DNA from 2 places in the Streptomyces castrisilvae genome. Region 2 is predicted to be linked to the other one. Evidence: riboswitches for the same ligand, from Rfam matches in the RefSeq annotation. Region 2 holds a riboswitch; the other holds the start of a gene.

Region 1 (7,136 bases), 2.3 Mb from region 2:
CTTGACGCGGCGGCTTCGGCGCTTCCTCTTGGCTGCCGAACGGGGCATGCGCGAATCAACGAAGATGACACTCTGTCAACTCTGTGACTTTCGCGTGATCTCTGCTGCATCGACTTGTGACTCACGTTCGAGTCCCGCTAGGTTCACCGTTCGACTCACCAGTCGCTTGTCAGTCACACGGAAGGCATCTCCCATGGGCTCCGCGAACGGCAGACACCGTCGCCCTCGTCAGGCACCCGCCATCGTCGTCGCCGCAGGCGTGACCGGCTCGGCCATCGCCATCCCGCTGCTCGGCGCGGCGGGCGCGCACGCGGCGGAGGCGTCGACCTGGGACCGGGTGGCCGAGTGCGAGAGCGGCGGCATGTGGAGTGCCGACCTCGGCAACGGCTCCTACGGCGGGTTGCAGTTCTCGCCGGAGCTCTGGAAGGCGTACGGCGGTGAGTCCTACGCCGAGCGCGCGGACCTCGCCAGCCGGTCGCAGCAGATCGCCGTGGCCGAGAAGGTCCTGGCCGCCAAGGGGCCGCAGGCGTGGCCCAGCTGTGCGGTCGTCTCCGGGCTCACGAAGGACTCGGGCCCGGCTGACACCGGCCCGGGGGCCACGCCCTCCGACAGCCCCTCCCGGAGCGCGGACGCGGGGCTGGACGCCGGTCTGGGCGCCGACCCGGCCGACGACGCGTCCTCGGGGGCGTCCCGCACGCCCTCGGCCTCGGCCTCGGGTGACGCGACCGGCGGGGCCACGGGTGACGCCGCGGACAAGAGCGCGGGCAAGAAGGACGGCAAGGCGGATGGCGGGCAGGACGGCAAGGGGGGCGCCGGGGCGTCCACCTCCCCGTCGGCCGACCCGTCCGGCGCGCCGTCCGCCGACCCCTCCGCCTCCGCCGACCCGTCCACCGCCCCCTCCACCGACCCGTCCGGCTCCTCGGACGGTGCGAGGGAGACGGGCGGCAAGCACCGGGGCACCCCGGCGCCCGACGACACGGCCGAGGCGGACAGCGGCCGCGACACGGGCCGGCACGCCTCGCGGGGTGACGGTGAGGCACGCGACACCGGAGCGCGGGAAGCTGACGGCACGTACACCGTCCGGCCCGGCGACAACCTGTGGGCGATCGCCGAGGCGCAGGAGCTGCCCGGCGGCTGGACCGGGCTGTACGAGGCGAACAAGGACGAGGTCGGCTCCGACCCGGACCTCATCCTGCCCGGCCAGAACCTTGACCTGGGGCTTGACGCCCAGTGACCACGGTCCGATGAACAGCTGAAGACACCCCGATTTTTGGGGGGTTTAAGAGGCCCATGTCCCACTTTTGACCAAGTGAGACATGGGTCTCTTTGCGTGAACTCACGCATCTTGTCCGGGAGGTCCCTCCGCATCCGTTCCGACCTGCGTAAATGAGGGTTCATCGGATGCTCATACGGGATGATTATCCGGTATGTCCATCTTTGAATATGAGGGTTACGTGTGATTACGGTCAGAACCGCTCGCACCGCGGGCCCCGTCGACCGTCACGCCGAATCCTGCCGTCGGTCGAAGGGAACAGACGCGTAAAGCGCCGTAGGCAGGAGCGGGGGACCCAGGTAAGCGCTGGGCCGGATCGTCGGGAGACGATCAGGACCGGCTAGGGGTGAAGTCGCGCCAGAGGCGCGGCCGGGCAACTCACTTGGCCCGAACCCGACAGCTCACCTCGCAGGCGTCGGTGAGGAGAAGTCTCGATGCTGCTCAACAGCAAGGGCAACAAGCACCGTCGCCCGTCCAAGCTCGTCCGGATCGCCTCGCTCGTCGGTGTCACCGGTGCCGCCGTCGCCGTGCCGCTGATGGGCGCGACCGGCGCCTCCGCCGCCTCCGTCGCCACGTGGGACGCCGTCGCCCAGTGCGAGTCCGGTGGCAACTGGTCCATCAACACCGGCAACGGCTACTACGGCGGCCTGCAGTTCTCCCAGTCCAGCTGGGCCGCCGCCGGCGGTACCCAGTACGCGCCCCGCGCCGACCTGGCCACCAAGGCCCAGCAGATCGCCACCGCCGAGAAGCTCCTCGCCATCCAGGGTCCGGGCGCCTGGTCCTGCGCCGGTGCCGGCAACCTGAGCAACGACGGCGTCGACCCGGGCGTCGACACCGGCTCCGGTGCCGCCAAGACCGAGACCGCTCCGAAGCAGGAGTCCGCGCCGGTCCAGAAGTCCGAGCCGAAGAAGACCGAGCGCACCGAGGCGCCCGCCACCAACCGCTCGGACCGCTCGGACACGCCGAAGAAGGCCGAGCGGAAGACCGTCACCACCCCGGCCGGCGGGAAGGTCGAGAAGGGCGACGGCGAGTACAAGGTCGTCGCCGGCGACTCCCTGAGCGAGATCGCCGCCGACCACGGGGTCGAGGGCGGCTGGGAGAAGCTGTTCGAGCTGAACAAGGACATCGTCGAGGACGCCGACCTGATCTACCCGGGTCAGCAGCTCCACCTGACGAAGTAGTCGCGGTCCCTCCTCGCTGACCGCTCAGGCCGCCCCGGCCCGGCGCGCACCTTCCCCCCGTGCGTGCCGGGCCGGGGCATGCCGCTTTTTGTGGTCCGGGCGGGGTGTGATCGTTCAACTGTTGTAGTTACTGGCCAGTAAATATCTGGCGCTATGTCCGGCTGTGCCCGCCCTTGGGTCCTTTTTCGTCCCAGGGTCCGGGCGCCCGGCCGACGCGGACGGCCGGGCCGGTTAGGCTCTTGTCGCAAGGCCGAAGAGACCAAGAGGCCCTGCACCATCAGCGTCATATCCCAGAAGGAGATGCCACGTGCCGTCCATCGACGTCGTCGTAGCCCGGGAAATCCTCGACTCCCGGGGCAACCCCACGGTCGAGGTCGAGGTTGGCCTCGACGACGGCAGCACGGGTCGTGCTGCTGTTCCGTCCGGCGCCTCCACCGGTGCGTTCGAGGCCATTGAGCTTCGCGACGGCGACCCCAACCGCTACCAGGGCAAGGGCGTCGAGAAGGCCGTCCTCGCCGTGATCGAGCAGATCGGCCCGGAGCTCGTCGGCTACGACGCCACCGAGCAGCGCCTCATCGACCAGGCGATGTTCGACCTGGACGCCACGGAGAACAAGGGCTCGCTCGGCGCCAACGCCATCCTCGGTGTCTCCCTCGCCGTCGCGCACGCCGCCTCCGAGGCCTCCGACCTGCCGCTGTTCCGCTACCTCGGTGGCCCGAACGCGCACCTGCTGCCCGTTCCGATGATGAACATCCTCAACGGTGGGTCGCACGCCGACTCCAACGTGGACATCCAGGAGTTCATGATCGCGCCGATCGGCGCCGAGTCCTTCTCCGAGGCCCTGCGCTGGGGCGCCGAGGTCTACCACACGCTGAAGAAGGTCCTGAAGACCAAGGGCCTGTCCACCGGCCTCGGCGACGAGGGCGGCTTCGCGCCGAACCTGGAGTCCAACCGCGCCGCCCTCGACCTCATCGTCGAGGCCATCAAGGAGGCCGGTTACACCCCGGGCAAGGACATCGGGCTCGCGCTCGACGTGGCCGCCTCGGAGTTCTACAAGGACGGCAAGTACGAGTTCGAGGGCAAGTCCCGCTCGGCCGCCGAGATGACCGAGTACTACGAGGAGCTCGTCTCCGCGTACCCGCTGGTCTCCATCGAGGACCCGCTGTACGAGGACGACTGGGCCGGCTGGAAGGTCATCACCGACAAGCTCGGCGCCAAGGTGCAGATCGTCGGCGACGACCTCTTCGTCACCAACCCGGAGCGCCTGGCCCGCGGCATCGAGGAGGGCTCCGCCAACGCCCTGCTCGTCAAGGTCAACCAGATCGGTTCGCTGACCGAGACCCTGGACGCCGTCGAGCTGGCCCAGCGCAACGGCTTCAAGTGCATGATGTCCCACCGCTCCGGCGAGACCGAGGACGTCACCATCGCCGACCTCGCGGTCGCCGTGAACTGCGGCCAGATCAAGACCGGCGCCCCGGCCCGTTCGGACCGCGTCGCCAAGTACAACCAGCTGCTGCGCATCGAGGAGATCCTCGACGACGCCGCGGTGTACGCGGGCCGCTCGGCGTTCCCGCGCTTCAAGGGCTGACACCTCCGCCCGGCCGCCGCGCCCGAGGGCGCCGGCGGCCCGGCGGGGTCAAGTGCCCCGGCCTCCGTCCGTCCCCGCACTCGGTCCCGTACCGTGTGCGGGGACGGACGTGCGTAATGGGGAGGCGGAGACATGGCCGCGAAGGACCGGGACCGGTTCTCCACCGCGACCCGGCTGCGGCTGCTCGGGGAGCAGACCGCCGCCCGCGTCTACCGGTCGCAGAACCGCCGGCAGGCCCGCCGCTCCCGGCTCACCGGCCGGGCCGCCTTCCTGGCCCTGATCGTCTGCTCGCTGATCGTCGCCCTCGCGTATCCGATGCGCCAGTACGTGTCGCAGCGCGACGAGATCTCCGACCAGCGGCGGCTGGCGCGGGAGGCCGAGACACGTACCGAGGAGCTGCGCGACGAGAAGGCGCGGCTCCAGGACGACGCGTACATCAAGCGGCTGGCCCGTGAGCACCTGCACTACCTTCTTCCCGGGGAGACCGGCTACACAGTGGTCGACCCCGACGCGGTCAAGGAGCGCAACGGGCAGCCGGACGAGTCCGGCGGGCCGTGGCACTCCAACCTCTGGGACGGCGTCGACAGCGCCGACCGCGGCTGACGGCCGTCCCCACCCCCGTACCTCTGCAGAACCCGCGGTTCGAGCAGTCCGATCAGAACGCTAGGCAGGCATGGAAACGCCCCCTCCCCAGACCGAGCCCACCGTCCCCACCGAGGCGGACATCGCCGCCTTCCAGCAGCAGCTGGGGCGCCCGCCGCGCGGGCTGCGGGCCATCGCGCACCGCTGTCCCTGCGGTAATCCGGACGTGGTCGAGACGCAGCCCCGGCTGGAGGACGGTACGCCGTTCCCGACGACGTACTACCTGACGTGCCCGCGCGCGGCGTCCGCGATCGGCACGCTGGAGGCGAACGGGGTCATGAAGGAGATGACCGAGCGCCTCGGTCAGGACCCCGAGCTGGCGGCGGCCTACCGGGCCGCGCACGAGGACTACCTCGCGCGGCGCGACGCCATCGAGGTGCTGGAGGGCTTCCCGAGCGCGGGCGGCATGCCGGACCGGGTGAAGTGCCTGCACGTGCTCGTCGGGCACTCGCTGGCCGCGGGTCCGGGTGTGAACCCGCTGGGGGACGAGGCGATCGCGATGCTTCCGGAGTGGTGGCGCAAGGGGCCGTGCGTGGCGCCGTGCGGCGAGCAGGGCACGGACGAGGGCTGAGGGCGAAGACATGACGCGTGTGGCCGCCATCGACTGCGGTACGAACTCGATCCGTCTGCTGGTCGCGGACGCCGACCCGGCCACGGGGGAGCTCGTCGAGTTCGCCCGGCGGATGGAGATCGTGCGGCTGGGGCAGGGCGTCGACCGGACGGGGCGGCTCGCCCCCGAGGCGCTGGAGCGTACGTTCGCGGCCTGCCGTCGGTACGCGGCGGTGATCGAGGAGCACGGCGCCGAGAAGGTCCGCTTCGTCGCCACCTCCGCCTCCCGGGACGCGGAGAACCGGGACGACTTCGTGCGCGGGGTGCTGGACATCCTGGGCGTGGAGCCCGAGGTGATCACCGGTGACCAGGAGGCGGCGTTCTCGTTCGACGGGGCGACCAAGGAGCTGACGGGCCGCGACGACCTGGCGAAGCCGTACCTGGTGGTGGACATCGGCGGCGGGTCCACCGAGTTCGTCGTGGGCGACGACCGGGTGCGGGCCGCCCGGTCCGTGGACATCGGCTGTGTCCGGATGACCGAGCGCCACCTCGTGCGGGACGGCGTCGTCGCCGACCCGCCCCCGGCCGAGGGCGCCGAGGCGATCCGCGCGGACGTCGCGGCGGCCCTGGACCTGGCCGGGGAGAGCGTCCCGATCACCTCGGCGGCCACGCTCGTCGGCCTCGCCGGGACGGTCACCACGGTGGCCGCCATCGCGCTGGACCTCAAGGAGTACGACTCCGAGGCGATCCACCACTCCCGGGTCTCCCTGGAGCAGGTCCGGGAGATCACCGCGCGGCTGCTGGCCTCGACCCACGCGGAGCGCGCCGCGATCGGCGCGATGCATCCGGGCCGGGTCGATGTGATCGCGTCCGGGGCGCTGATCCTCCAGGCCGTGATGGAGCGGACCGGGGCGCGCGAGGTCGTCGTCAGCGAGCACGACATCCTCGACGGAATCGCCTGGTCGCTGGCCTGAGCGGCAGCCCGAGAAGCGCTCATACGTCATCCCGCCCGCCCCTTTGAGTGGGCGGGATGTGCCTGGTGAGGCCCCTTTCGGGCCGCCTCGCGACGAACTTCGTGAACTTCTTCACAAGAGATTGGCCGCCCTGGGCCGGAGTTCTGCTCCGGACGGGTGACGGTGAGGGTGAGCGGGGTCACTCGGGGCCCGTGGGGGAGTGTTCCGGGCGGGTTACGGCCGTGTGGACCGGGAGCGGCACGCCTCCGGGTGCGGGGCTCAAGGGCCAGCTCACAGCTGGTGAACAACGTTCACCGCGGGCACCGGGTTCCCGGCCGTGGCCATGACCTGGGTCACGTGGGCGGCGAACTATAGCAGAGGGTGGCAAGAACCTTGTGAAGGGGCTCACGAGCATGCCCCCCGAACGGGGTGGATACTCGATGGCATGAGCACCACGGAGCGTCCCAGGATCCTCGTAGTAGGCGGTGGGTACGTAGGCCTGTACGCAGCTCGGCGCATCCTCAAGAAGATGCGCTACGGCGAGGCGACCGTCACGGTCGTCGACCCCCGGTCGTACATGACCTACCAGCCCTTCCTCCCCGAAGCTGCTGCCGGCAGCATCTCGCCTCGGCATGTCGTCGTCCCGCTGCGACGCGTGCTGCCCAAGGCCGAGGTTCTCACCGGCCGTGTCACCACCATTGACCAGGACCGCAAGGTCGCCACGGTCGCGCCGCTCGTCGGCGAGGCCTACGAGCTGCCCTTCGACTACCTGGTCATCGCGCTCGGCGCGGTCTCCCGTACCTTCCCGATCCCCGGCCTCGCCGAGCAGGGCATCGGCATGAAGGGCATCGAGGAGGCCATCGGCCTGCGCAACCACGTCCTCGAACAGCTGGACAAGGCCGACTCGACGACCGACGAGGACGTCCGCCGCCGGGCCCTCACCTTCGTCT
Region 2 (7,136 bases):
CCCCGGGAGCCGCCGAAATCCGCTCGGGACACTTAGGTTAGGCTAACCATATGTCGATCGTGCAAGGGGGACGGCCCAAATCAAGGACCCGCTCCAGTGAAATCCTGCTGAGGGAAGGGTGTTTCGTCCGCTGGGCGGCCATCGGGCTCGTACTCCCGCCGCCGCCCCTCGTTCCGCTCTCCCTCGTCATCGGCGCCAGCTCGGCCGGCGGCACCCGGCACCGCCTCACCGGCGAACCGGGCGCCCCGTCGTTGCGGACGTCGGTCGCGCCGTGCCCGCCGGACAGGCCGTCGCCGTCGTGGGCCCCAACGGATGCGGCAAGTCGACCCTGTTGCGCACCACCGCCCGGCTCCGCCGCCCCGCACCGGGCGCGGTGAACGCGTCGGCCGGCTCTCCGGCGGTCAGTGCCGGCGGTGCCGGCTCGCGAGGGTCCTCGCCCGGCGGACGCCGCTCACCCTGCTCGGCGAACCCACCGGCGCCCTCGGCCCCGGCCACGCCATGATGTCCCAATTGCCCACTTATGGATCAAAAGCCAAAAAGGGGCATTTCGGGGGTATTTAATGGTGCCTAAAGGTGTGAACACCGGGTAAATCGCCCCTTTCGGGCGCAGTGGCCAGCGTCACGTTTGTCATCCCTGACGCATGATCCGGTGTCGCGGTTCCCAGACGCGCCAAGAAAGTTGACTTCCGTCGGCGCCGCCGATGATGAGCATTTCCTTTGATTGATCTTGCAAAACAATTGTGATCACCAATTCCGGGCTTGTTCCGGCCGTCGTTTCTCGCTTACGGTCACCGACATCCAATCCGGATGGAACGCCGAATCCTGCCGCCATCCGGGAACCCGACCACTCACGTACGGCAGGAGCGGGGGACCCAGGTTTGCCGCCGGTCCGGTATCCGGAGCGGCTAGGGGTGAAGTCGCCATGTGCGGCCGGACATCTCCAGTCCGAACCCGACAGCTCACCTCGCAGGCGGCGGAGAGGAAATGCGCCATGCCCTTCCCGGGTAAGCACCGTCGTGCCAAGTCCACGTCCCTGACCCGCGGTTTCATCGCCGTGAGCGCGGGCGGAGCCGTTCTCGCGCTCCCCCTGATGACCGCCGGAACAGCTTCCGCGGCCCCCGCGAAGACCGCCGTCACCGAAAAGGCCGCCACCCCGACGTCCGTCGCGGGCAAGGAAATTGCTGTACGCAAGGCCACGCCCACCACCTATTCCGTGGTGTCCGGCGATTCCCTTTACAAGATCGCTCAGGGGCATTCCCTCAGCGGTGGCTGGGAGCGCCTGTACAAGGACAACCGGAACGTCGTCGGCAGCAACCCCGACCTCATTCACCCGGGTCTGAAGCTGACCATCGGTGCCACGTCGCAGGCCGCCGCACCCAAGGCCGCGACGAAGAGCGAATTCAAGGCGGAGACCGCCGAGAAGAAGGCCGACACCACCACGCGGACCGAGAGCGCCGACCGTGCCGACCGCTCGGAGCGCACGACGGTGCCCGTCGCCGAGAAGACCGCCGCGGCCACCGAGACGCAGACGGCCACCGCGTACACCGACGACCTCGACGGCTGGATCAAGGAATCCCTCGCCGTCATGGCCGAGAACGGCATCCCCGGCAGCTACGACGGGATCTACCGCAACATCATCCGCGAGTCCTCGGGCAACCCGTTCGCGATCAACAACTGGGACTCCAACGCTGTCGCCGGCACGCCCTCCAAGGGCCTGCTCCAGGTGATCCAGCCCACCTTCGACGCCTACCACGTGCCCGGCACCTCGATGGACATCTACGACCCGGTCGCCAACATCACGGCCGCGTGCAACTACGCCGCCGCCACCTACGGCTCGATGGACAACGTCTTCGGCGCCTACTGATCTCAGCGGCCCCGCGCTCGGGGCGGAGTCGTGAGCAGGGGTGGAAGGAAGCGACACGCTTCCTTCCACCCCTTTTCGCATGGCTGCCGGCGGGACCGCCCGCCCCGGGGTGCGGCAGCCGGGCAACGCGTGGATGCTGGGATGGTCAGCGTTCCAAGGAGGACAGTCATGAGCATGCTCGACAAGATCAAGGGCATGATCAAGGGGCATCCGGACCAGGCCCGCCAGGGAGTCGAGAAGGGCGGCGACTTCGTCGACAAGAGGACCGGTGGGAAGTACGGCAAGCAGGTCGATTCCGCCCAGAAGAAGCTCAATGACCAACTCGGTGACAGCCACCCGCGCAACGACGAGCGGTAGGCACCGGCACTCCTGAGCGGTGGACGCAGGATCAAGGCGTCCACCGCTCGGGCACGCCCCCGCATGCCCCGTGCCCCCGCCCGGACCGGACGCGTCCGACGTGCGCCGACCGGCACCCCGGGAGCATGCTGGCTGGGTGACCTGGTACGGCGCGGCCGGGCGGACGCCGCTCGGCCCGAGCGACGCCCCGTCCGGGAGACTGCGGGACGGCCGGGCACCGGACGATCTGTCGCTGGTGCTCGCCCAGTCCGTCGTGAACGCCGTCGGAGCCGTCGGCGGACAGGCCGGCGGTGTCTACCTGCGCTCCGGGACCCCCGGCCTGCTGCGGCTCGCCGTTCTGGCGGGACTGCCCGGCCCGCTCTTCCGCCCCTGGTGGCGGATGCACGTGAACCGGCCCTTCCCGGTCGCCGAGGCCTTCCGCTCGGGCAGCCCCGTCTACCTCTCGGACGCCGAGGACGCCATGCGGCGCTTCCCGCAGCTCATGGCCGGTCTGCCCTTCCCGTTCGGCTCCCTCTACGTACCCGTCCTCCGCGGCCGCGCACCCATCGGTGTCCTGGTCGTCCTGCGCGCGGCGACCGGGGACGAGCCGGTGCGGCCCGAGGACCTCCACCGGATCCAGGACATCGCCGATGAGCTGGGCGCCGCCCTGACCGGCCTGGCGGACGGCGGCACCTGCCTGGAGTGGGAGGAGGAGCCGCTGCCCGTCCAGCTGCCCGCCGAGAGCTCCCCGCCGGTACGGATCGGCCGCTTCGAGTGGAACCTCGACACCGGCGCCGTCAGGGCGGACGACGGCCTCGGCGCGATCCTCGGCACCGGCCGCGGCGGCTTCCCCGGCACCATCGAGGCCCTGGCGGCCAGGCTCGCCCCGGAGGACGTGTACGGCCTGTGGGCGCTCGCCCGGCAGGCGGCGGGCTCGGCGGGCCCCGTCGTCCGCAGGATGCGGCTGCGCGGCCCCGACGGGCGCTCCCACCTGCTGGAGGTCTCCGGGCGCCGGGACGAGGACGCCGGCCCCGGCGGGCACCTGACCGGCTTCCTGGTGGACCTGGGCATCGGCCCGGTCGTCCCCGAGGCAGCCGACCGGCTGCCGCGCGGCATCTTCTCGGTCGACCGCTACGGCCGGATCACCTACCTGAACCGGCTGGCCGAGGAGCTGCTCGGCCGGGCCCGCGCCGAACTGGTCGGGCGGGTGTTCTGGGAGGTCCTGCCCGCGTTCGCGAACCCCGCCTACGAGGACCACTACCGGGCCGCGATGATCTCCGACGCCCCGGTCCACTTCCTGGCCCGCCGCAATCCGCCGCCCTGGCTCGCCGTCTCCCTCTACCCCGGCCACGACGGGCTGACCGCCGTCCTCACCCCCACCGAGGAGCCGGCCTACGCCCCCGGCTCCGTCGCCTCGCCCGGCCTGGGCCTCGGCTCCCCGGCCGACCGGTCCGCCGCGCTCTACCGCCCGGTCGCCCTGGCCATCGCCCTCACCGAGGCCGTCACCGCCCGGCAGGTCTCCCGCGTGGTCACCGAGGAACTGCTCCCCGCCTTCGGCGGCCGGCAACTGGCGATCTACCTCCTCAAGGAGGGCCACCTCTACCTGGAGTGGGAGACGGGCTTCCCCCAGGGCTTCCTCGACCGGTTCGACGCCGTCGGCCTGGACGCCCGCATCCCCGGCGTGGAGACCCTCACCACCGGGCGCCCCATCTTCTTCGAGTCGATGCAGCACCTGGCCGCCGCCTACCCGGGCATCCCCATGGACGCCGACGTCGGCGCCCGCGCCTTCCTGCCGCTGATCGCCTCCGGCCGCCACGTCGGCTCCTGCATCCTCGGCTTCGACCAGCCGCGCGGCTTCAGCCCGGAGGAGCGTACGGTCCTGACCGCACTGGCCGGACTGATCGCGCAGGCACTGGAGCGGGCCCAGCGCTACGACGCCGAGGCCGCCCTCGCCCGCGGCCTCCAGGGCGCCCTGCTGCCGCACCGGCTGCCCGTCGTGCCCGGCGTCGGCACCGAGGGCCGCTACCTCGCCGGCACCCAGGGCATGGACGTCGGGGGCGACTGGTACGACGTGATCGAGACCGGCAGCCGGCTCGCCCTGGTCATCGGGGACGTCCAGGGCCACGGAGTCGCCGCAGCCGCGACCATGGGCCAGCTCCGCAGCGCCGTCCGGGCCTTCGCGCTCGGCGGCCACGACCCGCAGGAGGTCATGAGCGGCACCAACCGCCTGCTCATCGACCTCGACACCGGGCAGTTCGCGAGCTGCTGCTACATCGTGATGGACCCGGCCACCGGCCGCACGCACGCCGTGCGCGCCGGACACCCCCAGCCCGTCCTGCGCCACCCCCACGGCACCGCCGAGGTCCTGGAGCTGCCGGGCGGCATCGTGCTCGGCGTCGACGCCGACGCGTCCTACCCCGTCACCGAACTGCACCTGGAGCCGGGCGCCCTGCTCGCCCTGTACACCGACGGGCTCGTCGAGGAGGCGGGCATCGACATCGACATCGGCGTCGAGCGGCTGCGCGGCACGATCGCCGGCCTCGGCCCGGCCCCGCTCACCGAGACCGCGGACCAGGTGATCCGCCGGGCCCGACAGGCCCCCGACCGCCCCGACGACATCGCCCTGCTCCTCGCCGCCCGCTGGACCGGGCAGGACGGCGACGCCGATGCCGGCCGGGCGGGCCCGGCGCACACGGGCCCCGCGGGCGGCTTCGGAACCCCTTGACCGGCCCGAAGGCGCCGAGGGCGGCCTCGTACCGGCCACCCCGAGCGGCTGTGCCCCGAAGTCCCGCTCAGCGAGGCGGAGAAGACCTGGGGACGGCAACTGCTCGAAGTGCCCGGGGCGGACGTGTAGCCGGCCCGGCCCCACGGGGCGGTCAGCGGCGCCGGGGACCGGGGGCGGGGACGAGACGGACCGCCGTGTTCAGCACATGGTCGATCGCGTCGCGCGAGGGGTGCTGGGTGAGGTTGGTGAGGAGCCTGGCCAGGGTGTTGAGCAGGGCCGGTGAGCCCATCACGTAGCGGTTGAGCACCGGCTGGAAGCCCGAGCGGCTGAAGACCAGGTCGGCCGCCGTGTTGCCGAGCCGGTAGTAGCGGCCCCAGCGGCGGTTCATCTCGGCCGGATAATGGCGCAGCGCCCGCTCCCGCCTCGGGCCCGGCGGCAGCGCGAGCGCGAGCGCCGTCGTCTCGGCGGCGACCTCACCCGCCTCCATGGCCTGCCCGATGCCCTCGCCGTTCCACGGGCTGACCATGCCTCCGGAGTCGCCGACGAGCAGGAGCCCCCGCGTGTACAGGGGATGGCGGTTGAAGCCCAGCGGGAGGGCGGCACTGCGCACGGGTCCCTCGGCGTTCTCCTCCCGCAGCCCCCACTCCGCGGGCGTACGGGCCAGCCACCGGTCCAGCGTCGCGCGCAGGTCCGCGCTGCCGTGGCGGCGGTGGGGGAGCGCGCCGAGGCCGACGTTGACCCGGCCGTCGCCCATCGGGAAGATCCAGCCGTACCCCGGCAGATAGTGGTCGCTGCGGGGGAAGCGCAGATCGGCCCAGAGTTCGAGGAACTCCTCCCGGGAGCGCTCGGGGCTGCGGTAGTACCGCCGGGCGGCCGTCGCGATCTGCCGTCCGGGGTCCCGCTGGAGCCCCATGGCCAGGGCGATCCGGGCCGAGGCGCCGTCGGCGGCGATCACGACCGGCGCCCGGTGCGCCACCGGCCCGGCCTCCGACGCGGCCGTCACCCCGGTGATCCGGCCCGCCCGGTCGGTCACCGGCTCCCTGACCTTCACCCCGGTACGCAGCCGGGCCCCGGCGGCGACGGCGTGCCGGGCCAGGATGTCGTCGAAGTCGTGCCGGCTGCGGGTGAGCCCGAAATCCGGGAAGCCGCCCAGCGCGGGCCAGTCGATCTGCACCTGCCGGTCACCGGCCACCCAGCGCATGCCCCGCGACCGGGTCCACCCCGGGGCCTTGATGTCGACGCCCATCCGGATCAGCTGGTGCACCGCGCGCGGGGTCAGGCCGTCCCCGCACACCTTCTCGCGGGGGAAACGGGACTTCTCCAGCAGCAGCACATCGACACCGGCCCTGGCGAGGTGGTAGGCGGCCGACGAACCGGCCGGCCCCGCCCCCACCACGATCACCTGTGCCTCCTCGGCACCGCCGCCGGCGGTCTCCTCGTCCGACGGCGACCGCTCTGCACGCGTCTCCCGCATGGGGCTCCCTTCCTCGGTCGGCACCGCCGCCCGAGGACGACGGCCCAGTACACCGACATCCTGCCGGGTCACCCCGCTCCCCGGGAGGGTGATCAACAAGGTCCCGGAGAACGCCGCCCACGGGCCGCCGGGAATCGGAAGGGCATACGAGAACCGCCCGTCCGTCCGCCCGCGTGCGGCGGGCCCGACGACGGAGGGGCGGCGGTGCGACGCGGTCAGTAGGGCAGTGGGCGCCCGGACGGCGTGCGCAGATCGAGGGGCGGCGGACGTTGCGGAAGCTGAGGACGCCGGACGACTCTGATGCGGCCCACTGCCACCACCTCCTGTCGGTAACCGGACCTATGCCCGGCCCGGAGCCGTTCACACGTCACCGGGCCGGCCGGCGTGGTCCGGCGGGCCGCACACCGCCGGCGCACCGCTCAGCCCCGCGGCCCGTGACCCGCGTCGGCGAGCATCCGCTCGATGCGGTCGAACCGCTCGTGCAGCAGCTGCTCGGTCTCGTCCCGCATCGCACGCGCGGCGTGCTCGGCCTCGCGCGCGAGCCGGTGGCGGCGCCGCTGCTCGTGCCCCACGAACCAGGTCGCGAGGGCCGCCGTGACCATCCCGTACGTCGTGATGCCGACGCCCATCACGGCGACGGCGACGATCCGCCCCCACAACGTCACCGGGAAGAAATCGCCGTAACCCACGGTCGTCGCGGTCTCCGCCGACCACCACAGCGCCTTGGGGTACGAGGT

The links. Region 2 has a riboswitch for cyclic di-AMP ahead of P8A18_RS02440 (transglycosylase SLT domain-containing protein). Riboswitches for the same ligand answer to the same signal wherever they lie in the genome.
Positions count from the first base shown of each region.
Region 1: it holds a riboswitch for cyclic di-AMP, as region 2 does, so the genes downstream of both, P8A18_RS12710 (transglycosylase family protein) here and P8A18_RS02440 (transglycosylase SLT domain-containing protein) in region 2, are expected to answer to the same signal.

Region 1 covers NZ_CP120997.1:2,979,693-2,986,828, reverse strand. The annotation lists gene P8A18_RS12715 (transglycosylase family protein) at 194-1,234, shown strand; cyclic di-AMP (ydaO/yuaA leader) riboswitch at 1,536-1,703, shown strand; gene P8A18_RS12710 (transglycosylase family protein) at 1,708-2,454, shown strand; gene eno (phosphopyruvate hydratase) at 2,762-4,042, shown strand; gene P8A18_RS12700 (FtsB family cell division protein) at 4,175-4,645, shown strand; gene P8A18_RS12695 (DUF501 domain-containing protein) at 4,716-5,255, shown strand; gene P8A18_RS12690 (Ppx/GppA phosphatase family protein) at 5,266-6,207, shown strand; gene P8A18_RS12685 (NAD(P)/FAD-dependent oxidoreductase) at 6,632-7,136, shown strand, end outside.
Region 2 covers NZ_CP120997.1:631,273-638,408, reverse strand. The annotation lists partial or broken gene P8A18_RS02450 (ATP-binding cassette domain-containing protein) at 239-501, shown strand; gene P8A18_RS02445 (hypothetical protein) at 629-832, opposite strand; cyclic di-AMP (ydaO/yuaA leader) riboswitch at 804-988, shown strand; gene P8A18_RS02440 (transglycosylase SLT domain-containing protein) at 992-1,864, shown strand; gene P8A18_RS02435 (antitoxin) at 2,033-2,221, shown strand; gene P8A18_RS02430 (SpoIIE family protein phosphatase) at 2,358-4,925, shown strand; partial or broken gene P8A18_RS02425 (DUF6059 family protein) at 4,944-5,054, shown strand; gene P8A18_RS02420 (geranylgeranyl reductase family protein) at 5,077-6,399, opposite strand; gene P8A18_RS02415 (potassium channel family protein) at 6,819-7,136, opposite strand, start outside.